2 regions of the Roseateles sp. GW821-FHT09B06 genome follow, and region 1 is predicted to be linked to the other one. Evidence: riboswitches for the same ligand, from Rfam matches in the RefSeq annotation. Region 1 holds a riboswitch; the other holds the start of a gene.
The links. Region 1 has a riboswitch for glycine ahead of AC07OQ_RS23230 (D-amino acid dehydrogenase). Riboswitches for the same ligand answer to the same signal wherever they lie in the genome.
Positions count from the first base shown of each region.

Region 2: linked by a shared signal. The riboswitch ahead of gcvT (glycine cleavage system aminomethyltransferase GcvT) and the one ahead of AC07OQ_RS23230 (D-amino acid dehydrogenase) in region 1 are both predicted to bind glycine.

Region 1 is NZ_JBWKPM010000042.1:21,239-28,726, forward strand. It holds gene AC07OQ_RS23220 (class I SAM-dependent methyltransferase) at 1-532, opposite strand, end outside; gene AC07OQ_RS23225 (PQQ-dependent sugar dehydrogenase) at 544-1,704, opposite strand; glycine riboswitch at 1,778-1,871, shown strand; glycine riboswitch at 1,872-1,986, shown strand; gene AC07OQ_RS23230 (D-amino acid dehydrogenase) at 2,084-3,403, shown strand; gene fusA (elongation factor G) at 3,487-5,550, shown strand; gene AC07OQ_RS23240 (SRPBCC family protein) at 5,564-6,160, opposite strand; gene AC07OQ_RS23245 (hypothetical protein) at 6,213-6,809, shown strand; gene AC07OQ_RS23250 (hypothetical protein) at 7,214-7,402, shown strand; gene AC07OQ_RS23255 (hypothetical protein) at 7,442-7,488, shown strand, end outside.
Region 2 is NZ_JBWKPM010000001.1:18,280-25,767, reverse strand. It holds gene AC07OQ_RS00115 (ATP-binding protein) at 1-732, opposite strand, end outside; gene AC07OQ_RS00110 (response regulator) at 735-1,394, opposite strand; gene AC07OQ_RS00105 (LysR family transcriptional regulator) at 1,453-2,400, opposite strand; gene AC07OQ_RS00100 (SDR family oxidoreductase) at 2,514-3,260, shown strand; glycine riboswitch at 3,314-3,419, shown strand; glycine riboswitch at 3,429-3,551, shown strand; gene gcvT (glycine cleavage system aminomethyltransferase GcvT) at 3,604-4,746, shown strand; gene gcvH (glycine cleavage system protein GcvH) at 4,788-5,165, shown strand; gene gcvP (aminomethyl-transferring glycine dehydrogenase) at 5,248-7,488, shown strand, end outside.

The sequences.
Region 1 (7,488 bases):
GCTTGGCGCCGCCGAACTCGGCGAACAGCTCGTCCAGCGCGCGGTGCAGCGGCGTGTCGAGCACGCGGTCGTTCCAGATCAGCGCCACCGCGGCACCGGGCCTGAGCACCCGCAGGGCCTCGGCGCGCGCCGCCTCGACCTCGAACCAGTGGAAGGCCTGGGCCGCGGTCAGCAGGTCGACGCTGGCATCCGCCAGCGGCAGCGCCTCGGCACGGCCGGCGCTGCTGCGATAGCCCGGCTGGTCGCCCAGCCAGGCATCCGCCGCGGCGCGCATCTCGTCGCTGGGTTCGATCGCGTGCACGGTCCAGCCGCGTGCCAGCAGGCCGGCGCTCAGCAGCCCGGTGCCGGCGCCGATATCGGCGATCATGGGCTGCGGCGGCAGGCATTCGGCCAGCGCGTCGAACAGCGCGGCCGGATAGTCGGGGCGCGAGGCCGCGTAGTCGCGCACCTTGGGGCCGAAGATCCGGCCGGTGCCGCCCTCGGCACTGTACTGGGCGCGCAAGCGCGCGCCGCTGTCGGGTTCATGGTCCATGAACCCGCATGCTACCGGGCCAGACGCATCAGCTTGCCGCTGTCGGTCAGCAGCAGCAGGGCGCCGTCCGGCGCCTGGCGCACATCGCGGAAGCGCTCGCCCAGGTTCGCGAACATGGCCTCGCGGCCGACCACCGCATTGCCGCTGAGCTGCAGCCGCCACAGCGCCTGGCCGGCCAGCGCGCCGGAGAACAGCTGTCCGCGCCATTCGGGGAACATGCTGCCGGTGTAGAAGGCCAGGCCCGCCGGCGCGATCGAGGTCGGCACCCAGTAGCTCAGCGGTTCGACATAGGTCGGCGCATGGGTGCCGCCGCCGATGCGGCAGGCCTCGCCGACCGGTGCGCCGTAGTTGCAGCCGTAGCTCTTCACCGGCCAGCCGTAGTTGGCCCCGGCCCGCGCGATATTGATCTCGTCGCCGCCCTGCGGCCCATGGTCGCTGAGCCACAGCTCGCCGGTCTCGGGGTGCAGGGCCGCCCCCTGCGGATTGCGCAGGCCGATGCTCCACAGCCCCGGCCGCGCGCCGGCGCCGAAGTCCGGGTTGTCGGCCGGCACGCTGCCGTCGCGTTTGATCCGCACCACCTTGCCCAGGGTCTGCACCGGGTCCTGGGCCGGGCTGCCCTGCATGCGCTCGCCCAGGGTGATGAACAGCGTCTTGTCGCGCCCGAACACCAGGCGCGAGCCATAGTGGCCGCTGCCCGCGACCTTGGGGGCTTGGCGGAAGATCACCGCCACGTCCTGCAAGGCATTGCCGACCAGCCGGCCGCGCAGCACCGCGGTGCCGGCACGGCCGGCCTCGGCGCCGCTGCCCGGCTCGGCATAGCTGAGGTAGACCCAGGGGCTGCCGCTGGCGAAGTCGGGATCGAGCGCCACATCGAGCAGGCCGCCCTGGCCGCCGGCGCTGACGGCCGGCACGCCGGCGATGTTGGCCAGGGTGCTGCGGCCGTCGGCCGCCAGGCGCAGCAGGCTGCCGGCCTTCTGCGTCACCAGCATCTCGCCGCCCGGCAGCAGGGCCAGGGCCCAGGGGCTGGACAGGCCGCTGTGCAGGATGCTCGGCTGCGGCGCAGCGGCGGGGCCGGGCGCGGCACCGCTCCCGCTCCCGCCGCCTCCGCCGCAGGCCATCACGGCAGCAACGGCAACTGCCAGGAGGGCCAGGTCGGCACGGCTGATCGTCATCGAGGGACTCCGTCCATGATCGGCCAGAGTCTAGGCCGACTCGCCGGATTGCCGAGCACATCGCATACACTCCGTCACGGATTCAGGAGAGTGCCGCAGCCCCAGGGCTGCGGCCGCCGAAGGCGCAAGCTCCCATACTCGCTCAGGCCCCGTACTGGATCCGCAACATGCCGAATGCTGGAGAGTGCGCCGCTGCAAGGGCGGCGCCACCGAAGGAGCAAGGCGCGCACCGGGTGGTGTTTCGCGCCGAATCTCTCAGGTACCAAGGACAGCGGGAGCGGCGCGCGTCAGGCGCGGCACGCTCCGGGTTTCCTTCGCCATCGCAAGGCCCGCGGCCGTCGTCACGCCTGCGCGGAACTCCTGTCGGGAGTGTTCTTCCATGCATGTCATCGTTCTGGGCGCCGGCGTCACCGGCATCACCACGGCCTGGTATCTGCGCCAGCAGGGCCACGAGGTCACCGTCATCGAACGCCAGCCGGCCGCCGGCCTGGAAACCAGCTTCGCCAACGGCGGCCAGATCTCGGTCTCGCATGCCGAGCCCTGGGCCAACCCGGGCGCGCCGCTGAAGGTCTTGAAATGGCTGATGAAGGAGGATGCGCCGCTGCTGTTCCGGCTGCGCGCGGATCCGGCGCAATGGCGCTGGGGCCTGGCCTTCCTGCGCGAATGCCTGCCGGGCCGCACCGCCCACAACATCCGCAACATCGTCAGCCTGGGCCTGTACAGCCGCGCCAAGCTGCGCGAGCTGCGCGCCGCCACCGGCATCCAGTACGAGCAACGCAGCCAGGGCATCCTGCACTTCTACACCAGCGAGGCCGAGTACGCGGCTGCACAGGAGCCGGCGCGCCTGATGCGCGAGCAGGGCTGCGAGCTGGACATGAAGACGCCGGACGAATGCGTAGCCATCGAGCCGGCGCTGGCGCAATGCCGCGACAGGATCGTCGGCGGCAGCATGACGCCCAGCGACGAATCGGGCGACGCCCACCGCTTCACCCAGGAACTGGCGCGGCGCTGCGCCGAGGCCGGCGTGCGCTTTCGCTACGAGACCCGCTTGCTGGGCCTGGAGCAAGGCGGCGGTGGCATCCGGCAGGCGGTCGTGGCCGACGCGGCGGGCCGCGTCGAGCAGCTGCGCGGCGAGGCCTATGTGCTGTGCCTGGGCTCCTTCAGCCGCGCCTTCGCGCGCGAGCTGGGCGTAGATCTGAACATCTACCCCGCCAAGGGCTACTCGGTCACCCTGCCGGTGACGTCCCCCGAGCACAGCTACCAGGTCTCGCTGACCGACGACGAGTACAAGCTGGTGTTCTCGCGCCTGGGCGAGCGCCTGCGCATCGCCGGCACGGCCGAGCTGAACGGCTACGACACCAGCCTGAATCTGCGCCGCTGCGAGGCCATCGTGCGGCGCACGCGCGAGCTGTTCCCGCGAATGATGGAAGGCCAGACCGATGCCGATCCCGAGGGAAATGGCGCCCAGTTCTGGACCGGCCTGCGCCCGGCCACGCCGTCCAACCTGCCCTATATCGGCCGCAGCCGGATCGGCAATCTGTTCCTCAACACCGGCCATGGCACCCTGGGCTGGACGCACAGCTGCGGCTCGGCCGCGGCGATCGCCGACATCGTCGGCGGCCGCGCGCCGGAGCTGGACTACGCCTTCACCGGGCTGGAGCGGGGGCAGGTCTTGATGCGCCCCGGGCTGGCGGGCTGATCCGCCCGCGCATGCGCGCAAGGCCTCTTGCCGGCCCGGCGCGCATGCCCTACCCTGGGGTCACAGCTCCAAAGGAGTGCGCCATGGCCGATGACAGCACGAGTCCCGTCCACCCCGGCATTGCCGCGATCCGGACCCTGGCCCTGGTAGGGCCGGCCGGCGCCGGCAAGACCAGCCTGGCCGAGGCCTTGCTGTTGCGCGCCGGCAGCATCGGCAGCGCGGGCAGCGTCGAGCGCGGCAACACGGTCAGCGACTTCGACCCGCTGGAAAGGCGCATGCAGCATTCGCTGCAGACCAGCCTGGTGCATATGCGCCACGCCGGTCTGCGCCTGCATGTGGTGGACACGCCCGGCGCACCGGACTTCGTCGGCCAGTCGCTGCCGGCGCTGGAGGCGGTGGACACGGCCGTGGTGGTGGTCAACGCCCAGAACGGCATCGAGCTGATGGCCTCGCGCATGATGGAGGCGGCCGCGCGGCGCGGCCTGTGCCGCGTCATCGTGGTCAACAAGATCGATGCCCCCGGCGTCGACCTGCCCGGCCTGCTGGAGCAGTTGCGCCAGACCTTCGGCCGCGAATGCCTGCCGCTGAACCTGCCGAGCGGCGGCGCCGCCCAGGTGCAGGACTGCTTCTACTGCAAGGACGGCGCGGCCGACTTCGCCTCGGTGGCGCAGGCCCACCAGGCCCTGGTGGAACAGGTGGTCGAGGTGGACGCGGCCTTCGTCGACCGCTACCTGAACGAGGGCGATGTCGACCCCAGCGAGCTGCATGCGCCGCTCGAGCAGGCGCTGCGCGAGGGGCACCTGATCCCGGTGTGCTTCGCCTCGGCCAGGAGCGGCGCCGGCGTGGCCGAGCTGCTGGACGTGATCGAGCGCCTGCTGCCCAACCCGGCCGAGGGCAACCCGCCGCAGTTCCTGCGTGGTGAGGGGCCGGACGCGCTGCCGCTGCAGGCCCTGCCCGAGCCCGGCGCCCATGTGCTGGCCCATGTGTTCAAGATCGTCGCCGACCCCTATCTGGGCAAGATGGGCGTGCTGCGCGTGCACCAGGGCACGCTGAGCAAGAACAGCCAGCTGCTGGTGGGGCATGCGCGCAAGCCCTTTCGCGTCGGCCATCTGTTCATGCTGCAGGGCAAGGAGCATGTGGAAGTGGACGAGGCCCTGCCGGGCGATCTCTGCGCGATCGCCAAGGTCGAGGAGCTGCATTACGACGCGGTGCTGCACGACGCGCCCGAGGACGAGCATATCCACCTCGCGCCGCTGGACTTCCCGGTGCCGGTGCACGGCCTGGCGATCAGCCCGGCGCGCCACGGCGACGAGCAGCGCCTGTGGGAGATCCTGAACCGCCTGGTGGACGAGGACCCCTGCCTGAAGGTGGAGCATGTGGCGGTGACCAACGAGACCCTGGTCTACGGCCTGGGCGAGCTGCATCTGCGCCTGCTGCTGGAGCGGCTGCGCGAAACCTATCGCTTCGAGGTGACGACCAAGGAGCCCAGCATCGCCTACCGCGAGACCATCTCGGCGCCGGCCGAGGGCCATTACCGCCACAAGAAGCAGAGCGGCGGCGCGGGCCAGTTCGGCGAGGTCTATCTGCGCATCGAGCCGCTGGCGCGCGGTGCCGGCTTCGAGTTCGTCGACGCGGTCAAGGGCGGCACCATCCCCGGCCAGTTCATGCCGGCGGTCGAGAAGGGCGTGCGCTCGGCCCTGGCCAGCGGCGTGATCTCGGGCCATCCGCTGGTGGACCTGAAGGTCACGGTGTTCGACGGCAAGCACCATTCGGTCGACAGCAAGGAGATCGCCTTCGTCACGGCCGGCCGCAAGGCCCTGATCGTGGCGGTGCGCGAGGCACGGCCACTGGTGCTGGAGCCCATCGTCAACGTCGAGATCAGCGCGCCCGAGGTCTCGATGGGCGACATCACCGGCGATCTGGCGGCGCGGCGCGGCCAGGTGAACGGCACGCGCTCGGCCGTGCCCGGCGTGATCACGGTGCAGGGCCTGGCGCCGCTGGCCGAGCTGTCGAACTACCAGACCCGGCTCAATGCGATGACCAGCGGCCAGGGCCGCTACACCCTGGCGCTGTCGCACTACGAGCCGGTGCCGCCCAACACCCAGGCCCAGTTGGTGGGCGCCTACAAGGTGCGCGACGAGGAGTAGGGCCGCGGCCGACTTACTTCGGCGCCGAGGCCGCCGCCCTGGCCTGCGCGCGGAACTTCTCCAGCTGCGCCAGCCATTCGGTCCAGTCCTGCGGCCCGGTCTCGTAGCGCTTCTTCAGGTTCGCCAGCACATGGCCCCAGGCGCGGTCGAAATAGGTGTAGGCCTTGTCCCATTCGCCGCCGTCGCCCCAGCCGGTGTGATGCAGCCGCACCCGCGTCTGACTCCCGCTCAGGGGCTCGAAACGCACGATCACGAAGGTGCGCTGCGCGCGGGCCTCGGGCAGGTGGGGCGGGGCGTTCCAGTCGAAGCTGATCATCTTCCCGGGCTGCAGGGCCAGGAAGCGCATCTCATCGGCCCCCTTCATACCGGGTTCGGCACCGGGGTCGATATAGATCTGGAAGGCGCCGCCGACCTTGGGCTCGATGCGGGCGTCGGGCGCGAAGAAGGCGACGATGCCCTCGCGCGTGGTCCAGCTCGCCCAGGCCTGGTCCAGGCTGGCATTGATGGTCACTTCTTTATCAAGGCTGCGCTCGGTCGCGCCGGCCTGAGCTGCCAGCGCCAGCAGGGTCAGCAGCAGGGCGCGCCGTAGAAAGGAGGCGGGACGAGGCATGGCAAATCTCCTTGGCCAGGGCCTTGGATCAAGGCAGCTTTATCATACGCATATGTCCACCGCCCCCCGGGACGTCGCGCAGATCCGTTTGGACAATGCGCTGCTCCTGTTTGAAGAGTTCGTCACCGCCACCGTCAAACACCCCGACGCCGCCACCCTGCGCGGACTCGAGCGGCGTTTCGCGGAGCGCTTGCAGATCCAGCCTAGCTATTGGAGCCAGATCAAGAGCCGCTCGCGCCAGATCGGCGAGCGGCTGGCACGCCAGTTCGAGCAGCTGTGCCACAAGCCGCCGGGCTGGATGGACCTGGAGCATGCCGCGCATGGCACGGCCGGTGCGGCCGGTGCGGCCATCGCGGCGCAGGAGTCGCCGCCCAGCCTGCCGCAGGACGACGATGAACGCTTCATCGTCGGCCTGGTGCTGACCTACTACCGCCGCCACCCGCAGCGCGCCCGCACCCGGCTGCTGGACCTGCTGGGCGAGGTACTGACGCCGCCGAGCGCCGGCGCTGCGCCAGCGCCGGCCGCGGCCCGGCCTGGCGGCCCGCCGACCGGCGTGGCCAAGCCGACAGCCGCCCCGGTGGACGATGCCGCCGAGGCCTGGCGCCGGCTGCAGCAAGGCATCGCGCCGCTGAAAAGCAGGAAACGCTGAGCGCGGCCGGCCTCGGCGCCTGCGACCCGCGACAAGCTCGGGCACAGCCTGTGCATACCGATATCGCCCCCTAACTTGAGTAGGCGGCGCAGATAAAAAGCACTTGCGCAAGATAATCAATCGTTTATCATTTGCGCAAGTTGTGGCCTGGTTCACCACGACGACACCCCAGTAGCAACGCCCCGACCCCGAAGCGCAGGCTGTGCGGCGCCATCCAGCACCGAGGCCCGAACCAGGCCCCGGTGACCGGACCGCCGCCGCGCCCCGGCCACGCTTCGCCAGCCCAAGAGCCGGGCATCCGTTCCGGCTCTGCCATGTTTCTCGTCTTTTGACGCTGCCGTGCCCGCAGTGGCGCCGCCGCATTGCCCACCACGCCGCGGGCCTCGCCCGCAAGGAGAGTGCTCATGCCTCAGTTCACCGCCCCCCGGCCGCAGATTCTGACCCTGCGCAAGCCGCGCAATCCGCTGGTCGCGCCCAGCATGCAGCGCCAGGCCGGCCGCCACGGCGCCGCCGGCAAGGCGCAACGCCAGCAAGCCAAGCATGGGCTGCGCCAGGAAGTGCGCCAGCTCCTGCCCACCGACCGCAGCCCCTGACTTAGCACGAGCGGGGCCCATCCCTCAGGGAGACCGATCATGAAACATGTTGTTTACAGGCTGAGCCACCATTCCGAGGCCGCCTT
Region 2 (7,488 bases), on a different contig from region 1:
CTGCAGGCCCTCGATCTGCAGCTTCAGCGCGGTCAGCGGCGAGCGCAGCTCGTGCGCAGCGTCGGCGACGAAATGCTGCTGCAGCTCGAAGGCTTGGCGCACCCGCCCGAGCAGCGAGTTCAGCTCGCGCACCATCGGCCGAATCTCGACCGGCAGACCTTCTTCGCCCACCGCCGACAGATCCTCGGCCTCGCGCGTCGCCAGCTGGCGCCGCACCCGCTCCACCGGCGCCAGCGAGCGGCTGACCACCCAGCCGACCACGAACATCAGGATCGGCAGCACGATCGCGATCGGCGTGATGGTGCGCCAGGCCAGGCGGCCCGCCAGGCGCGAACGCACCGCCAGCTCCTGCGCCACCTGCACCACCTGGCCGCCGGTCTGCATCGACAGCACGCGGTACTGCTTGCCGTCCTCGCCGCGCACATTGGCAAAACCCAGCACCGCACGCTGCGGCAGGCGCGCGCGCGGCTGGGCGAAGAGCTGCAGGCCGTCGACGCTCCAGCCCTGGATGATCAGCTCCAGCTCCTCGGGCATGGCCTGCGAGCGGCCCGGCGTGGCGCCGCTCATCGACAGCGCGGTCTGCTGCATCTGGTAGTCGAAGATCTCGTCGGCCTCCTGCAGCGCGGTGCGGTAGGCGCTGGAGGCCTGCAGCACGGCGGCCAGGCCCACGGCCAGCAGCAGGAACAGCATCAGCCGGTGCCGCAGCGACAGCTCGCCCAGCAGGCGCTTCATCCTCATTGCTTGGGCACCATATAGCCGAGCCCGCGCACGTTCTGGATCAGCGCCGCACCCAGCTTCTTGCGCAGGCCGTGGATATAGACCTCCACCGCGTTGCTGCTGATCTCGTCCTTCCAGCTGTAGAGCTTCTCCTCCAGCTGCTGGCGCGACAGCACCAGGCCCGGCCGCGCCAGCAGCGGCTCCAGCACCGCCCATTCGCGCGCGGTCAGCGTGACCGGCCTGCCCCCGACCATGGCCTCGTGAGTGGCGGGGTTCAGGCTCACGCCCATATGCTCATAGACCGGCTCGGCGCTGCCGCTGGCGCGGCGCAGCAGCGCGCGAATGCGGGCCAGCAGCTCGTCCAGCTCGAAGGGCTTGAGCACGTAGTCGTCGGCGCCGGCGTCCAGCCCTGCCACCCGCTGCGACAGGGCGTCGCGTGCGGTGGCGATCAGCACCGGCAGACGCTGCTTGCGCGCACGCAGGGCGTGCAGCACCGACAGGCCGTCGCGCTTGGGCAGGCCCAGGTCCAGCAGCAGCAGATCGTAGTTCTGGGCCTGCAAGGCGGTGTCGGCCAGCTCGCCGTCCCTGACCCAGTCGACCGCATAGCCTTCGGCACGCAGCAGGTCCAAGAGCTGCTCGCCGATCATCGGGTCGTCTTCGACGAGAAGGAGTCGCATGGTGATGGGATTGTCCGATGCCCCGAGGGACGCGGCTTAGGCCGGGCTTAAACCTGGTCTAAGCCCCGGCGCTGGCGTCGAAGCGCGCCGCCATCCCCTGCTCGCGAAAGGCGGCCAGCACGAAATCGACGAAGACGCGGGTGCGCGAAGGCAGGAGCTTCTTGTGAGGGTAGTACAGCGAGATCGGCCCCTGGTCCACCGACCAGCCGGGCAATAGGCGCTGCAGCGCGCCGCACTGCAGCCCCGGCCAGGCGTGCGGCGTTGGCAGCAATGCGATGCCCAGACCCTGCATGGCCGCCTGGGCCATGGCCTCCGGGTCGTCGAAGATCAGCCGCGTGCGGCACTCGACCGGGGCTTCCTCACCGGCCGCATTGCGCAAGACCCAGTTGCGCAGCCGGCCGGTCATGACGGAGCGGCGCACGATGGCGTCCAGCCCCGCCAGCTCGGCTGGATGCGCCGGCAGCGGCCGCCCGGCCATATGCTTCGCCACAAAGGCGGGCGAGGCCACCGCGATCACATGGGTGCGCGCCAGCTCGCGCGCCACCACGCCCTGCGGCAGCTCGATGCCGCCGCCGATGGCTACGTCGAAGCCGCCACCGATCAGGTCGACCTGGCGATTGTCGAAATGCCAGTCCAACACGATGGCCGGATAGCGCCGCAGGAACTCATCCAGCAGCGGCAGCAGGTACTGGCGCCCGAACGCCACGCCGACGCCCACCTTCAGTTCGCCCGCGGGCTGGCCCTCCTCGTCCTGCGCCGCGCCGGCGAAGGCGTCCAGCAGACTGGCATGCGGCCCGGCCACCTCGCGCAGAAAGCGTTCGCCGCCAACGGTCAGGGTCAGCAGCCGGGTGCTGCGCTGGAACAGCCGCAGGCCCAGGCGCAGCTCGAGCCGCGCGACGTTCTTGCTCACCGCCGCCGGCGTCAGCCCCAGGCGCCGCGCGGCGGCCGAGAAGCTGCCGGTCTCGGCGCTCTGGAGGAAGGATTCGAGCAGATTGAGCGATTCCACGCGTCCATCTTATATCGATGGTTGAGGCTGATATTCCAGATTCATAGCTACAAACATCGCAATGCACTGCCCATACTGGATTCACATTCACTCCATTTCCCGAGCACAGCATCATGAACAAGCCCCTCTCCGGCAAGGTCGCCTTCGTCACCGGCGGCGCCCGCGGCATCGGTGCCGCCATCGTCCGCCGCCTGGCCCGTGACGGCGCCGCCGTCGCCTTCACCTACCAAAACTCCGCCGCCGCGGCCGACGAGCTGGTCCAGGACATCGTGGCGGACGGTGGTCGCGCCCTGGCCTTCAAGTCCGATGCGGCCGACGCCGTGGCCTTGAGCGGCGCCATCGACGCCGCCGCGGCGCAACTGGGTGGTCGCATCGACATCCTGGTGAACAACGCCGGCGTGCTGCTGCTGGGGCCGGTGGACGCCTTCTCGCTGGAGGACTTCGACAAGACCCTGGCCGTCAATGTGCGCGCCGTCTTCGTCGCCGCCAAGGCCGCGCTGCCGCACATGGGTGCGGGCGGCCGCATCATCAATATCGGCAGCACCAATGCCGAGCGCATGCCCTTCCCCGGCGGCAGCGCCTACGCGATGAGCAAGTCGGCGCTGCAGGGCCTGGTGCAGGGCATGGCGCGCGACCTGGGCCCGAGGGGGATCACCGTCAACAACGTGCAGCCCGGCCCGACCAACACCGACATGAACCCCGAGAGCGGCGACTTCGCGGCCGGCCTGCACGGCCTGATGGCGCTGCAGCGCCATGCGCATCCGGACGAGATCGCCGGCATGGTGGCCTATGTCGCCGGCCCGGAGGCCGGTTTCGTGACCGGCGCCAGCCTGACCATCGACGGCGGTTTCAAGGCCTGAGTTCGTCCCGCACCGACGATTTGCATCCGGTGGCGTCCAAAGCGCCGCTACAATCCGCCGCGTCAGGAGAGAGTCCCCCTCGTGGGGGCCGCCGAAGGCGCAGTGGCATGGGTTGATCCCGGGCTGCGAACGCTCAGGCAAAAGGACTGGCAAGACGCTCCGACCGGAGCGTTCCTCACTGGAGAGAGGCGGACCCCGGAGTCCGCCCACCGAAGGGGCAAGCCGCTGGCCGTATTCCACAGGGAAAGGCTGGTGGCCAATCTCTCAGGTAAAGCGGACAGCGAGGGCATATTTCCCCACGACTCGGGTCGTGGGTCTGACGAATGCCCTCGGAGTTTTCCTCATGTCCGCTGCCGATTCCGCCGCCCCGCTCAAGACCACCCCCCTGCACGCGCTGCACATCGAACTCGGCGCCAAGATGGTGCCTTTCGGCGGCTACGACATGCCGGTGCAATACCCCGCCGGCGTGATGGCCGAGCACAAGCACACGCGCGCCGCGGCCGGCCTGTTCGACGTCTCCCACATGGGCCAGCTGCGCCTGGTCGGCGCGCAGGCCGCGGCGGCCCTGGAAACCCTGGTGCCGGTCGACGTGATCGACCTGGGCCTGTTCAAGCAGCGCTATGCCCTGTTCACCGACGACAAGGGCGGCATCCTGGACGACCTGATGATCTGCCGCCGCCCGGACGACCTGTTCGTCGTGGTGAACGCCGGCTGCAAGGAACAGGACATCGCCCATTTGCAGGCCAAGATCGGCAGCAGGTTTGGTGATGACTGCCGGGTGATCCCCAGCCCCGAGCAGGCGCTGCTGGCGCTGCAGGGGCCGCAGGCCGTGGACGCGCTGGCAAGGCTGAATGCCGACGTCAAGCAACTGGTCTTCATGACCGGCGGCTTCTTCGAGCTGGACGGCATCCCGAGCTTCATCACCCGTTCCGGCTACACCGGCGAGGACGGCTTCGAGATCTCGGTGCACCAGGACCAGGCCGTGGCGCTGGCGCGCAAGCTGCTGGCCCAACCCGAGGTCAAGCCGATCGGCCTGGGCGCCCGCGACTCGCTGCGCCTGGAAGCCGGCCTGTGCCTCTACGGCCATGACATCGACACCGCGACCACGCCGGTGGAAGCGTCTCTCACCTGGGCAATCCAGAAGGTGCGCCGCGCCGGCGGCGCCCGCGCCGGCGGCTATCCCGGTGCGGCCGTGATCGACCGTCAGTTCGCCGAAGGTGCCGCGAAGAAGCGCGTCGGCCTGGTCAGCAGCGAGCGCATGCCGGTGCGCGAGGGCGCCAAGCTGGTGGACGCCAGCGGTGCCGAGGTCGGCACCGTCACCAGCGGCACCCTGGGCCCCACGGTCGGCAAGCCGGTGGCCCTGGCCTATGTGAAGACCAGCCACGCCACGCTGGGCACCGAGCTGTTCGCGCTGGTGCGCGACAAGCGCACGCCGATGACGGTGTCTTCCACGCCCTTCACGCCCAACGGATACTTCCGCGGTTGATTCACCCCTCCCGCAACCCTCAAAACATCACGGAGCAGCCCATGAGCACCATCAAGTACACCGCCGACCACGAGTGGATCCAGATCGAAGGCGACGGCACCGTCACCGTGGGCATCACGGTCCACGCCCAGGACGCGCTGGGCGACGTGGTCTTTGTCGACCTGCCCGAGATCGGCAAGAGCTATGCCGCCAAGGAAGTGGCCGGCGTGGTGGAGTCGGTCAAGGCCGCCGCCGACGTCTACATGCCCGTGTCGGGCGAGATCACCGAGGTCAACGAGGAGTTGCGCAACGACCCCTCGCTGGCCAACAGCGATCCGCTGAAGAGCGGCTGGTTCTTCAAGGTCAAGCTGGCCAACGGCGCGGAACTGGACGGCCTGATGGACGGCACGGCCTACGACGAGCTGGTCAAGAACAGCTGATCGTCCGGAAGCCATCGTCGTAAGAGAAAGAAGAAAGGCGGGCACTCCGGTGCCCGCTGTTGTATCGCAAGGATTGTTTGCCATGTTGATGTCTGCGCTGAAGCCCCTGGGCGAGCTCGAGAACGCCGCCGAATTCCAAGCCCGCCACATCGGCCCCGATGCCGCCGACGAGGCCGGCATGCTGTCGGTGATCGGCCAGGCCTCGCGCCGCGCGCTGATCGAGGCCATCGTGCCCGCCAGCATCAAGCGCTCGCAAGGCATGGCCCTGCCCGCCGCCGCCACCGAAGCCCAGGCCCTGGCCGAGCTGAAGGCGCTGGCCCGGCAGAACAAGGTGCTGAGCAGTCATATCGGCCAGGGCTACTACGACACCCTGACCCCGGGCGTAATCCTGCGCAACATCCTCGAGAACCCCGCCTGGTACACGGCCTACACGCCCTACCAGGCCGAGATCTCGCAAGGCCGCATGGAGGCCCTGGTCAACTTCCAGACCATGGTGACCGACCTGACCGGCATGGCGATCGCCAACAGCTCGATGCTGGACGAGGCCACCTCGGCCGCCGAGGCCATGACCCTGGCCGCCCGCGTGGGCAAGAGCAAGAGCCAGATCTTCTTCGTCGCCGACGACGTGCTGCCGCAGACCCTGGAAGTGGTGCGCACCCGCGCCGAACCGCTGGGCTTCACGGTGCAGGTCGGCAAGGCCGAGGACGCGGGCAAGAGCGAGTGCTTCGCGGCGCTGCTGCAGTACCCCGGCGTCAACGGCGAGATCCGGCCGCTGCAGCCCATCGCCGATGCCCTGCACGCCCAGGGCGCGCTGCTGATCGCCGCCGCCGACCTGCTGGCGCTGACCCTGCTGAAGGCGCCCGGCGAGCAAGGCGCCGACATCGCGGTGGGCACGACCCAGCGCTTCGGCATGCCCATGTGCAACGGCGGCCCGCATGCCGCCTACATGGCCTGCAAGGACGAATTCAAGCGCAACCTGCCCGGCCGTCTGGTCGGCGTCAGCGTCGACTCGCATGGCAACCCCGCCTACCGCCTGGCCCTGCAGACCCGCGAGCAGCATATCCGCCGCGAGAAGGCCACCTCGAACATCTGCACGGCCCAGGTGCTGCCGGCGGTGGTGGCCAGCATGTACGCCGTCTATCACGGCCCGCAGGGCCTGAAGCGCATCGCTCAGCGCGTGGCCAGCTACACGGCCCTGCTGGCCGAAGGCCTGAAGACCCTGGGCTTCGCCGTCGCCAACGGCTCGGCCTTCGACACCCTGCAGGTGACGACCGGCGCCAAGACCGATGTGCTGCTGGCCGCGGCCGTAGCCGCCGGCATGAACTTCCGCCGTGCCGACACCGGCAGCGTCGGCATCTCGCTGGACGAGACCACGACGCGCGAGGCGCTGCGCGCCATCCTGGGCGTGTTCGCCGAAGGTCGCCCGGTGGCCGGTTTCGACGCCTTCGAGAAGGGCATCGCCTCGCTGATTCCGGCCGAACTGGCCCGCACCAGCGCCTACCTGAGCCATCCGGTCTTCAACACGCACCACTCGGAAACCGAGATGCTGCGCTATCTGCGCGCCCTGGCCGACAAGGATCTGGCGCTGGACCGCACGATGATCCCGCTGGGCTCCTGCACGATGAAGCTCAACGCGACCAGCGAGATGATCCCCATCACCTGGCCCGAGTTCGCCGCCGTGCACCCCTTCGCACCGCGCGACCAGCTCAAGGGCTACGAGCTGCTGGATCAGCAACTGACCAACTGGCTGTGCCAGGCCACCGGCTATGCCGGCATCAGCCTGCAGCCCAATGCCGGCTCGCAGGGCGAGTACGCCGGCCTGCTGGCCATCAAGGCCTGGCACGAGTCGCGCGGCGAAGGCCATCGCAAGATCTGCCTGATCCCAGAGTCGGCCCATGGCACCAACCCGGCCTCGGCCCAGATGGTGGGCATGCAGGTGGTCGTGACCAAGTGCGACAAGGAAGGCAATATCGACCTGGTCGACCTGAAGGCCAAGTGCGAGCAGCACAGTGCCAATCTGGCCGCCATCATGATCACCTACCCCTCCACCTATGGCGTGTTCGACACCCATGTGAAGGAGATCTGCCAACTGGTGCGCTCGCATGGCGGCCGCGTCTATGTGGACGGCGCGAACATGAACGCGCTGGTCGGCGTGGCCGCGCCGGGCGAGTTCGGCGGCGACGTCAGCCACCTGAACCTGCACAAGACCTTCTGCATCCCGCACGGCGGCGGCGGCCCGGGCGTCGGCCCGGTCTGCGTGGTGGCCGATCTGGTGCCCTTCCTACCGACGCACCGTGCGGCCGGCTATCGGTCCGAAACGGCC